2 regions of the Nostoc edaphicum CCNP1411 genome follow, and region 2 is predicted to be linked to the other one. Evidence: riboswitches for the same ligand, from Rfam matches in the RefSeq annotation. Region 2 holds a riboswitch; the other holds the start of a gene.
What was found. A riboswitch is a leader RNA that binds a small molecule or an ion and turns the genes downstream of it on or off. The one in region 2 is predicted to bind cobalamin.

Region 1: linked by a shared signal. The riboswitch ahead of HUN01_RS02715 (DUF1636 domain-containing protein) and the one ahead of HUN01_RS05965 (DUF1636 domain-containing protein) in region 2 are both predicted to bind cobalamin.

Annotation. Positions count from the first base shown of each region.
Region 1 covers NZ_CP054697.1:247,197-254,895, forward strand. Annotated here, with positions in the region: gene HUN01_RS02685 (BlaI/MecI/CopY family transcriptional regulator) at 475-894, shown strand; gene HUN01_RS02690 (M56 family metallopeptidase) at 894-1,739, shown strand; gene HUN01_RS02695 (tetratricopeptide repeat protein) at 1,886-2,854, opposite strand; gene petJ (cytochrome c6 PetJ) at 2,952-3,287, opposite strand; gene HUN01_RS02705 (high light inducible protein) at 3,649-3,861, shown strand; gene HUN01_RS02710 (hypothetical protein) at 3,924-4,163, shown strand; cobalamin riboswitch at 4,518-4,660, shown strand; gene HUN01_RS02715 (DUF1636 domain-containing protein) at 4,960-5,370, shown strand; gene metE (5-methyltetrahydropteroyltriglutamate--homocysteine S-methyltransferase) at 5,446-7,698, shown strand.
Region 2 covers NZ_CP054698.1:754,629-762,327, forward strand. Annotated here, with positions in the region: gene HUN01_RS05930 (hypothetical protein) at 1-19, opposite strand, end outside; gene HUN01_RS05935 (LbetaH domain-containing protein) at 38-1,318, opposite strand; gene HUN01_RS05940 (hypothetical protein) at 1,503-1,730, opposite strand; tRNA gene HUN01_RS05945 (tRNA-His) at 2,316-2,388, opposite strand; gene HUN01_RS05950 (DUF4359 domain-containing protein) at 2,514-2,897, shown strand; gene HUN01_RS05955 (sirohydrochlorin chelatase) at 3,111-3,860, shown strand; gene cobA (uroporphyrinogen-III C-methyltransferase) at 3,857-4,636, shown strand; cobalamin riboswitch at 4,911-5,068, shown strand; gene HUN01_RS05965 (DUF1636 domain-containing protein) at 5,091-5,522, shown strand; gene HUN01_RS05970 (cobalt-precorrin-6A reductase) at 5,698-6,435, shown strand; gene HUN01_RS05975 (PEP-CTERM sorting domain-containing protein) at 6,569-7,057, shown strand; gene HUN01_RS05980 (inositol monophosphatase family protein) at 7,443-7,699, shown strand, end outside.

The DNA.
Region 1 (7,699 bases), on a different replicon from region 2:
GTCTTCAATAATTATTGATCTGGATATTCTTTAACTTTTTTCTAGATTTTTTAGTTTGACAAAATGTCAGAGAAAAGAATGACAGTCTGTCTTTTGACATTTGTAAAAATCTCATCATAAAATAGATAGACTACTTGATACAGCTTCTAAGTAATCTGGGTTAAAGATAACTGCTTGCTCAGAAGAGATTGAATATTTGGTAAATTTTATTGATTGAGTTGAAATACGCATATTCCTTAATTAATGAACAATTGGAGGTTTAATCAAGATTGTAATGAGCTTCAATTCCTGGAAAAAATTAAGCCAACTGAAGCTAAAAATCCCCTCCGACCTTAAGTCAGTCGGTGTGAAATGTCAAAAGACAAGTTGTCAGATTGAAGTGCGACAGCTTGTCAAAGTTAGTTATGAAGTTTTCAAGCAAATTTATCATAAATAAATTCTGGTTAATCTAGTTAAAAGACACTAAAAATAAAGATGAGTTCTCTGCCAAATTACCGCCCCAACAAACTGAAATTAGGCCCATTAGAAGCAGAGATTTTAAACATTATTTACTCTCTGGATTCTGCCACAGTCAAAGAGATACATGAACGCATCATTGCTGATCCAGAACGCGAGTTAACTTATTCCTCAGTAGCAACAATACTGGATCGTCTTAGCAATAAGGGTTGGCTAGAATGTGTTAAACAGCACCGCCACTATATTTGGCGACCTTTGATTTCCTATTCTGAAGCACAAGCGTTAGAGGCTTATGAACAGTTACAGAAATTTCTCGAATTGGGCAAGCCGGAGATTGTAGCTGCTTTTGCTGACAGTCTGGATGAGGCTAGTGTGGCACAGTTTGAGGCGATCGCCCAAAAAATCCAAGCACTTCGTGAACTCAGGGAGAAGAAGTAATGCATCTGTTGATGGTAGTGATGGCGTTAATCCTAGCTTGGTACTTGAGATATTATTGGTCATCCCCTATGGGAAGCTGGACAGAACGTTTTCCCCGCGCCTTGTTGCTATTTCTCCTACCGCCATTACTTCTGTTAACCACAACATTTGCAGTGTTTTGTATGGGGCCTCATGGACATATTATGGTTTGGGGGTGGGAAGGTTGGGTTAGCTACGGACTTGCCATCAGTTTCTTAGGATTTGCAGGTATCTTATGGCTGAAGTTGGCATGGGAGGGAAACCGGATGCTAGAACAAATTCGCACCTATCCCATAGTTTGTGTTTACGGTACACCAGCACGCTTACTAAATGCGCCTGTTGTTTATTGTGCTTTGGTTGGTTTTTGGGAACCTGAGTTAATTATCAGTCAGGGATTATTAGATACCTTAGATGTCCCCCATCTCAAAGCTGTACTAGCCCATGAAGATGGACATCGCCACTACCGCGATACCTGTTGGTTTTTCTTTTTGGGGTGGCTACGTCAGTTAACCTCTTGGCTACCGCACACAGAATCTTTATGGCAAGAGTTGTTACTTTTAAGAGAAATACGGGCTGATTATTGGGCAACTAGGCAAGTTGATAATCTTTTATTGGCAGAGGCTTTACTCTTGGTTGTCAATACTCCAATTTTACTAGAGGTAAATTTTTGTGCAGCTTTTGCCCAGCATATTCCAACTAATCATGTCACACAGAGAATAGATGTTCTTTTGCAGCAACCAGATTCTATAGGACAGCCAAAAATATGGTCTTGGGTGTGGTTAATTTTGGTGCTTGTGCCATTGCTGGTGATTCCGTTTCATAATTAGAGGAATTAGGTGAGTATTTGAGTTCTTTTTGACAATAACAGGACTTATGTAAACAATAGCCGAAACCCTTATTTTCACGTATGGGCAATTCATGAATTGCCCATACAGCGTGTACTTTTGCGTAAGTCCTAAATAATTAGACAGTTTCAAGAACTAACTCCATATTCCTTAGTCTTTGCGTCTCTGGGGATTAGAGCAATTTCTGATAAAGATGAGAGTTGTTGCTGTAAATTTTTCAGTAATAAGAAAGCTTTGTCATAGAGTGTAGTTTCTCTCTGTTGGGCAAAGTATTCAACCGCCTTTTGTAAGTCTGCAATCGCTGCTGGTTCGTGACCAAGTTGATGGTAGGCTATACCCCGATTAAGATAAGCCTGAGCATTGGTTGAGTTCAGTTTGAGTGACTCCGTAAAATCCCTAACAGCACAAGAGTTATCGCCACTTCTACCACAAGCACAACCCCGATTATAGTAAGCTCTATAGTCATTGGGATTGAGTTGAATTGCCTCTGAGAAGTCGATCATAGCTGTTTTTAAGTCTGATAACTCAAAATGAGCTAGTCCTCGGTCATTGTAAACATCCGCTTCTAGTAGACTGGATGATTGGGGAATATTAGTGAGTGCGAGATTGTAATCTGATATTGCTTGTTGGTGATTACCCAACATACCACGGACTATCCCTCGGTTGTAGTAGGCTCTGAAATCATTAGGTTTGAGAGCGATTACTTGATTGTTGTCAGCGATCGCTGCTTGATAGTCCCCTTGTCTGTAGTATGCTAGTCCTCGGTTGAGGTGTGCTTCCACATTGTTGGGTGTTAACTTTAGAGTTTGATTGCAATCGGCGATCGCATTCTGATAATCTTCTAATTGCAGATAAGCCAGACAACGATTGCTATAAGCTACAGCAAAATCCTTTTTGAGCTTAATTACCTCTGTAAAATCTTGAATAGCTTCAGGGTAACTGCCGTGTCGCATTTTTTCGATCCCTAGCTTGAATAAGTCGCCTTCTGGGATTTTCGCGTCCGATGCAGCTAAGGAATATGCAGGCGAAGTGAGAAAAAGACAGACGAGTACAACGGCAATACCAAAATTGAGGATGAATCGGTAAAAGCGACTCATAATAATACCTCACTTTATTAACAGAGCAAAATGAGTAGATAAGGCACATACCCTACCTACTATTTCTGAACTAGAGGACAACAGTCGTATTCTGACTTTATTTCCAATCCTTGTCTGCTTGTCCCAGCACATACGCTGCTACATTTTCAATTTGCTCTGGTTTTAAACGACTTTTGAAGGCAGGCATAGCATTTTTACCGTTTGTTACTTGGGCGATAATCGCTTCTGCTGAGTACATCCCAAACTTTTCTAAAGCATCTTTTTTCAAAGTTTTGTTGGCTTGAACCAAGTTTTTACCACCTGCGTGACAAGAAGCACAATTGGCACTAAAGACTTTGGCTCCACTGGCTGCGTCTGCTGCTAAAGCTGGGTTATTGAAGGCAAAAGTGAAAATCGCTACACCCAGCAACAATACTGAAATAATCTTTTTCATCCCAATGTTCCCTCTGCAATTAAAGCTTATTCGACATCCTCAACAATTCTCTTGTTCATGGGTGGTGTCGTCAAATGACAAGCTGTCAAACTGTCTGGCTTGGCTTTGTGCGATGGCTTCTCTTTTCCTGTAGTCGACGCTGCGCGTAGTTTGCTTAAGAGTAGGGGTACGAGACGCTACGCGATGGTGCTTTGCACCCGCCAGAGGCGATCGCCCAAAAAGGAGACGCTACGCGATCGCACATACGGTAAACCTAACTGCTGAGTACGGAAAACCACATTCTTTGTTTCTGTCAAGTACTTGTAAAAAATATTTACATAGTGTTATATTTGGTTACATAAGCAAGTAAAGGAAAAAAGACATGACAAGCAAAAGCTTTACCATGAACGAACTTGGTCAACTCAACAACTTTGCAATTGAACCAAAGGTTTATGTAGATAAAACCCCAAGAGCAGGTTTTACCGAGTACGCCGAGAAACTCAATGGACGTTTAGCGATGATTGGTTTTGTCTCACTCATAGCTCTAGAAGTTGTCACAGGACACGGCTTGATTGGATGGCTGACAAACCTGTAACTAAATCTGAATATTTAAGAATTTCACTCAATTAACCGATAGAAAATTACCAGAGGATTGCTATGAAAACTGATTTTGATTTCCCTAAAAAAGATTTAATTGGCCCCGTTGTTTTTCGCCCCGATTTCAACAACTTTGAAATAATTAACGTTAACCAAGCCTGGTCATTATTTTTCAGTGCAGGTCAAGACGATAAAGTACTAGGAGAAGAAACTGAATTAGGCAAGTTTTTCACTAACCTTTTAATTGCTGTGGGAGTAACAGGAACTCTTTGGGCAATCTATTTCAGCAATTTGGGATAAAAAGTTGGCTTCAGGTTTTAAATTGAATAAATATATCCGAAGTCTTGGTGGACATAACCAAGACTTCTTTTAAATTGTAGGAATCAATGATTAGTAACAGTGCATTTAGCGGGACTTAAACATTTTTGAGGGAAAAACAAGCCTCAAACCAATGCAGGGTAAGAGAAAGACACCTTATGCTCAAAAATAGCCCAAACTTAGATATCTTAAGAAACTAAGCAAAACGATGTTAAAGTCTTTCTGCATATAGATTTGAGGTTCTTTTTTGGTTGTTTTTGTCTCAGTCCCACTAACAAATGGTAGCTATTGGAACCAGTCAGTTTAAGTATGATTAAATTCATAATCATGCTATTGTTAGGAAAATATCAACTCGGTTCTGTTGGGAGTCAGCCATCAGACGCAAGGGGGAAAGTCCGGTGTAAATCCGGCGCTGTCCCGCAGCTGTAATCAAGGTTCGCCTTGTGAGTCAGAATGCCCGCCGAAAGCAACACGTAAACTCATACCCATCTGCGAGGTACAGGTGAATATTGCCATAAATATTTCAACGATACATCAGTTTCACGTTCTCATAGTGCCAGAGATACTCCACAGACTACTCATGGCTGTGAAATTATAGGCAGTTTATTGATCATTGCAATTAGCCTTTGGTGCAACTGTCATTTGCGCTAGTTTTTTGTTGGCGTGAAAGCTTTTGTAACATCATTTTTGCTAAATTGACACGTTATGTTGCAGTTGTACGACTGCAAAAAGTTGTCATATCTGCGATTCAGACTTCTTTCTACAAACTTCAAAATTAATGCTCGACAAACAACATACTTTATTTGTTTGCACGACTTGTGACAGCGTGTGGCAAAACGGTAAACGAGTTGGTGAAAGTAAAGGTGAACAACTAATACAACAGCTTCAACAACTTGCACAAGATTGGGAATTGCGAAATAAATTCCACATTCAGGGAGTTGAATGTATGAGTGCTTGTAACCATTCTTGTGTTATTGCCTTTACAGCAGAAGGGAAATCAACCTATCTCTTTGGCGATTTACCAGTTGACGGCTGTGCATCTGCTGTATTGAAATGTGCAACTCAATATTATACTAAGCCTGATGGTTTATTACCTTGGTCAGAACGACCTGAACCTTTGAAAAAAGGGATTTTAGCAAAGATTCCACCACTAAATAAGTGGGCAAAATTAAACATAAGTTGTTGTTAATTGATGACTGGGTAAAATTTGCCAGTTCTTAATCTCTAGTACCTAAATCATTAGTCTTAAAAGGAACAGAAAGTAATGCAGATTCAAACAGCAACATTAGGCTATCCCCGCATTGGTAAAAACCGGGAAGTAAAGAAAGCGCTAGAAGCATTTTGGAGTGGTAATATAGAGTCCGAATCATTACTGCAAACCATACAAAAAGTCGAGGAATCTAACTGGAAAACCCAACTTGAAGCCGGAATTGATTATATTGGAATTGGAGACACAACTCTCTACGATCATGTACTTGACTGGACATTTCGTTTTGGGCTAATTCCTGAAAGATTTCAACAGCTTTCTGGCTTAGAACGCTACTTTACAATGGCACGAGGTAAAGAAGGAATTCCCGCCTTGGAAATGACCAAGTGGTTTGATACTAACTATCACTATCTTGTCCCGGAAATTGCTGAATCAACATTACCATCTGATTTCAGTGACTTTTTAGAACGAGTTAGCCGCGCTCAAAAAATATTAGGTAAACGAGCAATTCCGATTGTACTTGGCCCCTGTACTCTGCTGCGCTTAAGCAAACTATCACTAAATATTCAGCAAGCAGTATCAAAGTTAATTCCGCTATACATAAACCTACTCACTGAATTAAAAAATCTGGGAGTAGAAGAAGTACAAATACATGAACCTGCACTTGTTTTAGGTGATGCTAATTCTTGGAAAGAACACTTTCATAAAGTTTATCAATCACTTTCGTTAGTTGGAATACCCCTACACTTGGTTACTTATTTTGATGATTTGGGTGAAACTTACCCTTGGGTGATAGATTTACCCGTTGCTGCTATTAGCTTAGACTTGACACGCGGACGCAACTTAGAGTTAATCAAAACCTACGGTTTCCCACCAAATAAGCGACTAGGTGCAGGGATTATAGACGCAAGAAATATTTGGCAAATTCGTTCCGAGAAAGTTATTCCCATTTTACAAGAGATTGTAGAGACTTTACATGGAACATCTCTACATATTCAACCATCTGCTTCCTTACAATTTGTTCCCTACGATGCCAAACGAGAAAAACGATTACCATCACCACTACGTAATGTCTTGAGTTTTGCTGAACAGAAACTTCAAGAAGTGGTTTTCTTGGCTCGGACAATAATAGGAGAAAATACTAAAATAGAACAAGAAATTATCGAGACTAGCTGGAATAAGTTCGAGGAGTTTAATCCAGCAAATCAGTCAGTTCAAGAAAGACTAAAAACTTTAAAAACTGATGATTTTCAGCGCTCCTTATCCTATGGATTGCGGCTTGATTCCCAAATTTCGCTTCCTCTGTTCCCCACAACTACAATTGGTTCTTTTCCCCAAACCTCTGAAGTTCGCCAACTCCGAATGCGTTACAAACGGGGTGAATTGAGTCAGTCAGAATACGAAGCTGCAATTGATGTTCAAATTGCTGAAAGCATTAAACTACAAGAGGAATTAGGATTAGATGTTTTAGTTCATGGTGAATTTGAACGCACCGATATGGTGGAATTTTTTGGACAGCAGTTATCAGGCTTCGCTTTCACTGAAAATGGTTGGGTGCAAAGCTACGGTAGCCGTTATGTTCGTCCACCAATTATTTATGGTGACGTGGTTCGGACTGCGCCAATGACGGTACGTGAGTTTAAAGTAGCTCAATCATTGACGGAAAAACCTGTAAAAGGGATGTTGACGGCTCCTGTAACTATCTTAAATTGGTCTTATCCCCGGATGGATATTTCCAAATCAGAACAAGCTTTCCAAATTGCTTTAGCGTTGCGGGATGAGGTAGCGGATTTGGAAGCGGCTGGTGCAAAGGTAATTCAAGTAGATGAACCCGCGCTGCGTGAGGGTTTACCCCTGAAGGTTGAGCGCTGGAATGAATATCTATCTTGGGCTGTAGATGCATTTCGTTTGGCGACAGCAGTAGCCCAACCCCAAACGCAAATTCATACCCACATGTGCTACTGCGAATTTGGTGACATCATCAAGGATATCGAACGGTTAGATGCTGATGTTATTTCAATTGAAAATAGTCGCAGCAACAATCAAACTTTGCGAGAAATCACAGAGGGTGGTTACTCACATCAAGTTGGTAATGGAGTCTACGATATTCATAGTCCTGTCGTGCCGACAACTGAGCAGATTTTACAACAATTGCGGACTGGAATTGCTAATTTACCGGTAAAACAAATTTGGGTAAATCCAGATTGTGGTTTGAAAACTCGGCGATGGTCAGAGGTGATTCCGGCTTTAAAGAACATGGTGGAAGCCACGAAAGTTCTACGGGAGGAAGCAAATGTGACTGTGAAATAAC
Region 2 (7,699 bases):
ATATTTTCCGATTCATCATGATGCGAAAGTCAGTTGCTTACCACTCCACAGGTAAAATCAGGTTGCCGTTGTCTGCATAGATTGTTTGAGAACGGATATGCGTTCTGGGAGCTACTGTAGAGTTGAATACTGCGCTTCTTCGCCCAATTGCTGATCTGTTACCAATGCTGGCGCGGAATATAACAGAGTTCGGCCCTAACCCTACGGCATCACCTATGCTAGTTTCGGGGCCATTAGCAACACCATTGACAATCTGCCTACCGCCATGAACTAGAGCGCGAGGCCCATAACCAACTCCATTACCAAGAGTCAAACTAGTAGTCTCTAAAGCGTGAAAGACAACATCGTTTGCCATCCCAGCAATTGACCCAACATTAAAAGGTTCACCTTCATCAGCACGTAGCGAAATTCTATTAGCTAGATTGTGGTTGAGTGTTGCTAAAGAATCTTGGAAAGTAAGATTACCGATAATTCGGTTACGATAGTTAGGATTACGAGTTGGAGTTCCACCTATCTGCGGCAGACCTCCAGAGTTAAAGAAGGTGACGGGAGCATAATTAATTCCTGTTACGTTGGTCAAGTCTGCTCTGGCTAAGTCTGTATATCCATTGGCAAATGCTTCATTAACTTCAATGATGCCTTCCATTAATGCAACGTCGGCTTGTGTCAAGTTTGCCACCTTCCCTAAGATGCCGCTAGTAGCTTGTAGGTTTGTTGTAACGTTTTTACCAGGCAAGACAACTTTACCAGCAGGTAAGGTGACACCAGGGCCAACTCGCGCCAGAAAGTTTACTACTGTGTTTCTTTCTATAGTTGCACCATCTATTTCACAGTTGAAAGCGAGAAAAGTCTCTGGAACAGTGTTGCTAAACTGAGTATTGGTAACTGCGTCGGTAAAAGGCCCTGTGGAACCTTGAGTACCAATTTTAGCTGCACCTTTGACAATGGCCATGTGTGCCATAATGACACGCTCGCCAATCTGCACTCCCGTTCCTGAAGCTGTGATTTTCACTTGGTCTTGAGCATTAGAATCTGCTGCAATACTAATAGGAGCATTAGTAGCATCTAACTGGGCAAATGGAGCAACGTAAACTTTTTCGCCCAAGGTAATATTTGTGGGATTGATGATTGTTGCTGTTGGGTCAACAAAACTAGCTGATTCGGAAGGTGCGGTACTTGGGCATATAGGTAGGTTTCCCACAGTTGGATTACAAGTTCCGCCAACAGCAAATGCGGGTTGTATACATATCAGTGTGCTGATGGCAAATGCTAGGATAATTGCATTTAAGGCACTAAAAATTGTGCGAGGTTTGAACATAGCAAGAAAAGTCCTCACGGGTTATGGAATATTTGGCTATGGGATAATCTGCGTTAATAAATGAAAAATTTATTCAGGCGATGTCTGGCAACAAGACGCAGAGCATCTACACAGGCTGAGAAATTACCAAAAACTACACTGCAACAGCCTCTATTGAGACTCCTTTTAGGTATGAGACCAAGAATTAACCGCCCCAAAAACCTGCCAAATTGAAGAATATTTGTAAGACAACTGACAATAAAAAGCCTAAAAGCGGCACTGAAATTGTCGTTGTTGCTCCAGCAACTGCATCATTGTAGACAGTCTCCCAAGCATCTGGCCCGCTAGTGGAACTACCATAGACTTTAGTACTCACAGCTAACGTTAAGCTAAGTACACTCAAACCAGCTAGTATTACGCGACGTTTTAACATTATTCCTTGTTACCTAATAGTTCGCCAAGTTTATTAGGTAAGGTAAAGCGAAAAGGTACAGGACATACTTAAACTTTTCGGTTTACCTAACTTAATAACTTTCAAAGTTAATCAAGTACAAATTGCTACATACAGCAATTAACAGTCTATTGTAATCTTATTTGCTGTTTAACACTAGAGTTTTAGGTATTGAAAAAATCTATGGAAATAATAAAAATAGTATTAAATTTATAGTGGAAAACTGTATTCGCAAAAAAATAATTTAATTAAAAAAATCATCTATCTTAAGGAATAAAATTAGATTAATTGCTAGTGAAAGATAATCAGTATAGGTAAAAAATAATTTAAATTCTATCTTTGGGGGGATCAATATTTAAGCTGTATACTAATTTTCATTTAGAAAGTAGATTAGCTTATATACATCAACTTCTTGATAATATAAGCTAATTAATCATCGTGGATTTGTAACCATTCCAAGTCTATGAACTTATAGACGACAGATTCTTGCTAAAGTGATGGTTATGAAAGTTCAGAACCACAACCCACCTTTTATAGGAATATATGGATCATTATGGAATTATATAGGGCGAACGATGGGAATTGAACCCACGAATGGTGGTACCACAAACCACTGCCTTAACCACTTGGCTACGCTCGCCATTCAACAATTTGAATTATAGCAATAATTTGGCTAGCGATCAAGAGTTTTTATTCAAGGAACGGACTCAGTTGATTTAGAGTCTCTGGAATCTAACGATTTACAACGAATTTAACTTGGCAAACATGAAACCATTGACCATCATTGCATATACTGGAGCAGCAGCAGGACTCGCCGCCTTGGGTGTGACAATGGCGAAGACCAATCCCAGTCAGGTTGAATATGAAAAATATGCAGTACAAAGGTTGTCAGAATATTTAAAAACCGATGTATGCAAAAATACTACGAATATTATAGAAAATTTAATCCGTTTTAATTGTGATAAGTTGGTTGACTCGGCTAACCCGCAAATCCAAGAAATTATTGCCAGGACTACAGAAAGACAAAATTACATGATTTTTAGCGTTTACCGTACAGATTTAAAAATAAGTTCTTGGATACCTTCTTATAAATTTGAAACAGTGGGAGCTTTTGATCAATTTTATACTTACACTGCTGAAGAACAATAAGTCAAGCAGAAGGGGGAGAATTTGAAGAACAAGTCAGAATCCAAAATTCAGTATTCTTCTTCAATAATTACCAAAGAAGAATTCAGCAATTCCTGAGCCAGAATCCAGAATGGATTCTGAATTCTGTCTTCTGACTCCTTCTCATCAGGGTATCTATATACCCCCCAACTTAATATTAAGTAAGAATAGTAACTGAAAGTTCAATTTTTGCCGATGTCATCTGCCTATCTCTTAGTATCTCACGGAAGCCGCGATCGCCGCCCAGAAATTGCTATGCAGCAACTAGCAGGGCTGGTATGTAATCAATTGCCAGAAAATCTCAACTCATTAAATAGCGAACATCTGGTTGGTGTAGCTGCTTTAGAAATGAGTCCTCAGCCTTTACACGAGCAGATTCAACAATTTGCTAAGAGCGCTTTTGGCGATGATCGCAAACTACCTCAAAACGATCAGCGCCTAAAAATTGTACCGCTATTTCTGCTGCCGGGAGTGCATGTGATGACAGATATTCCCGCCGAAGTAGCCCTAGCACAACAGGCTATTGGTGAAGATATCATCATTGAGTTGCAACCATATTTAGGCTCTCACCCCAATTTAGAGAAATTACTGGCAAAGCAAATAGCTGCGACAAAAGCAGAAGCATGGATTCTCTTAGCTCATGGTAGCCGTCGCGCAGGTTCTCAAGAAACTGTGGAAGCAATGGCGGCGAGTTTGGGAGTAGTGGCTGCTTATTGGGCTGGGCCTCCTAGTTTAGAATCACGGGTGAAAGAGTTAGTAGCTGCTGGTTATAGAGAAATTGCAATTTTGCCATACTTTTTATTCGCTGGTGGAATAACTGATGCGATCGCGGCCTCAATAGAGGAGCTAAAATTACAATTTTCTGCGGTGAATTTCCAATTGGCGCAGCCCTTGGGAGCAAGTGCAGAATTAGCCGAGCTAATTTGGGATTTAACAGATAAATGAACCGCACAGAGAAACAGGAGAACAATTATTTGGGAAAGGTTTATTTAGTAGGTGCGGGGCCAGGTGATCCAGGTTTAATTACCCTGAAGGCCAAAGGTTTGTTGGAATGTGCAGATGTCGTTATCTATGATGCCTTAGTGAGTCCGGCAATTCTGGCAATGATTAATCCCCAAGCCGAGCAAATTAATGCTGGTAAGCGGAGGGGAAAACATTCGCTGTTCCAGGAAGAAACAACTCAATTGCTGATTGAGAAAGCGCAGGATCATGCAATTGTAGTACGGCTAAAAGGTGGCGATCCGTTTATTTTTGGTCGCGGTGGTGAAGAGATGGCAGAATTAGTCAAAGCTGGAATATCAACGGAAGTAGTGCCCGGTATCACATCGGGAATTGCAGCAGCAGCTTATGCAGGTATACCTTTGACGCATAGACTGTATAGTTCGTCAGTGATATTTGTAACTGGTCATGAAGCAGCAGGTAAGTATAGACCGATAGTGAATTGGAGTGCGATCGCTCACGGTTCCGAAACCATTGTAATTTATATGGGAATTCACAATCTGCCTTATATTGTCGAACAATTAAGTTTAGCTGGGTTGAATTTAGAAACGCCCATTGCTTTGGTGCGCTGGGGTACGCGCCCCGAACAAGAAGAATTGATTGGTACTTTGGAGACAATTGTAGAGCAGGTAGAGCAAACTGGATTTGGTGCGCCTGCGATCGCAGTTATTGGACAAGTAGTGAATATGCACAGTATTTTGTCTGGTTGTCGTCCAGTTTGATGTTGGCGCAAAGCTTGTCGTTTCGTATTCTCCGATAACCCTAGTACCGCAAGGCGGAATTAAAAATTAAAAATTAAAAATTAAAAATGAATACAGCATAAGGGTTTCGTTGATTTGGAATGATTGGTTTATTTCCGCCGTGTTGTACTAGTGATTTATCGCATTAAATATCATGAGTTTGTAGTAAGCACTTCAGTGCTTAAAAATCCAGGACTAAAGTCCTTACTACGAACTTATTCATTCCTCGTAACTAATGCGATAGACCACTAGTGTATGATCGATAAGGTTATTCGGTTCTGGTGGGAGTCAGCTACCAGAGGTAACGGGGAAAGTTCGGTGCAAATCCGGCGCTGTCCCGCAACTGTGAACTAATTTGAGATTAAGGAACCAAATTGAGTGAGTCAGGATGCCCGCCGAAATAGATTTATCAGTTTCACATATCTGCGAGGTACAGATGACTACGACTGTAAATATTTCCCCAACCAATCCTTTGGGTGTTGCTAATCATACTTTATTTGTTTGTAAAACCTGTGCCAGTGTTTGGCAAAATGGAAAACGCTTAGGCGAAAGTGGTGGTGAAAAACTTTTACACCAACTTCAGCAGCTTGCCCAAGATTGGGACTTACGAGATGAATTTCCGATTCAGGAAGTTGAATGCATGAGTGCTTGTAATCGTTCTTGTGTAGTCGCCTTTGCTGCCAAAGGGAAATTAACATATTTATTTGGTGACTTAGCAGTTGATGGTAGTGCTTCTGCGGTGCTGCAATGTGCTAGTCAATACTATGCTAAAGCAGACGGTTTACTGCCTTGGTCAGAGCGTCCAGAAGCACTAAAAAAAGGTATTTTGGCAAAAATTCCCCCTTTATCAAAACAGAATTCAGTATGAATTCTGTACGAGTGGCGGATAGAGTTAAGCAAAGCAAATCCGCGAGAGTTTGAGTATAGATTAAAACCTCTTTCACCGTGGGCAAAAATAAATTCAAATATTCTTCCTTGAACCTATCCGTTTATGGGTAGAGTATTCTGAATCCTGAATTCTGAATTCTGACTCCTTTTTAATGATGCGCGTTTTGATTCTAGGTGGGACGGGAGATGCGGCAGAACTAGCTGCCAAGGTTGCGACTATCCAAGGGTTAGAAGCAATCACATCTCTAGCTGGCCGCACCCGTGAACCGTCAATACCGTTGGGGGATTTACGGGTTGGAGGTTTCGGTGGGGTGGCGGGGTTGGCTAGCTATCTGCGAATCATGCAAATCGACTTATTAATTGATGCAACCCATCCCTTTGCGACTCAGATTTCCTTTAATGCAGCAGATGCCGCAACGGAAGTTGGAGTCCCCCGTCTGATGTTAATTCGTCCGCCTTGGGAAAAAGAAAGTGGCGATCGCTGGATTGAAGTTGATCGCGTTGAAGCCGCAGCAACAGCACTGCAAAACCAGGCACAGCGGGTATTTTTGACAGTGGGTAGGCAAGAACTCGCTGCCTTTGCTTATCTAGAGAAAATTTGGTTTCTAATGCGGATGATTGACCCTCCTGGCGATGAAGCTTTAGTACCACCGGGAATGGTATTGTGCGATCGCGGGCCATTTACTCTCAATAATGAAAGACAAATCCTGATTAATAACAAGATTGATACCATCGTGAGCAAAAATAGCGGTGGCGATGCAACAAAGGCCAAGATTATTGCAGCGCGAGAACTGGGTGTAAAGGTTGTTATGGTAAATCGTCCACCTATCCCGCCAGGAGAACAGGTTAGTAATGTTGATGCTGCTTTAACGTGGTTATTTGATCGCTGCTAAATGAAGAGTGCTGAGTTCCAAGTGCTGAGTGCTGAGTGGGTAAATAGGCAAGATTGATAATACTATCTTTACTTAATTTCCGTATAATACACGGGAACCTTCTACAAAATCCGCGATCGCACTAACGACTTCCATGAAAAATCTAGCTCTATATGCCATAGTCCTCGCCACCACTTTTGGATTAGTTTTCGGGACAATGCCAGCCGCCTCTGCTTTAAGTTGGAACTGGAGTTATTCTGGTACTGGCATAGCGGCAAACGGTACTTTCACCACTAATGACACCCCTAACAATTTAGGTTTTTACCTGATTACTGGAATTACTGGTACACGAAATGGTGAAATAATTACTGGTTTGCAAGCGCCTGGGACTCCAATGCCAGGAAACGAACCTTTTGATGTTGATGATTTAATTAGTCTTAATACTCAGCAGTTAACGGGTAAGGGTTTTGCATATTCCACTTCGGAAGGAAGTTATTCTAGTCCATTTTTCGCTAGTTTTTTGTCCAAACCAGGTTATCTAGAGATGTTTTCTGCGCCAACTAAACCAGGTTTGAAAAATTTAGGATTAGAAGATAGTGAATTACCCATTAGTTTTTCTGCGACCATAATCACCATCCCTTAACCCACTTCTATTTTTAGCTTACGCGTAACAAGCTATCCAAATTCACTCAGAAAAAGCTCGAAAAAGTTTCCTAAAACCATCAATAACAATTCAAAATCCTACCCTTACAGGGAAGCAAGCTACGCATAGGATCTTGTAGAGAAGAGATTTTCAGATGGGAATTTAAAGCCTGACTGAAACTTTAGCTAGGTGTTGACATTCGGTCTTAAAGCCTTAATTTTACGATAAAAATTGCGATTCTCTCTATAGTTTCTTTGAGACAAACAGATTAAAGTAATATAGCAACGGTGGTATCATTACATCCACATGATACCGTAATTTTGTCTAGATATAGAATTCTATCGCCCTGTCAACGGTAGATTATTTCTGAAAGGAGTTTGCTGCAATGTCCACAAAACCAACTACTCGATTAATTTTGGAGACTTTACTCCCCCATCTCAAAGTAGCAGCAGCCTATGCCAATTTTCTTCAACCAAAAATTGCTGCACTTCCCGCCAAAGAACAAGCAAAAAACTTTTTTGCTGCTGCACTTACTGATGCGGATGTGGCTATTCAAAACCTGGTAGAAGTAGTATTGCTGGGCACTTTCCCAGATATTCGCTTTTATGGCGAAGAATATGAAAGTTCTAACAACACCAAATA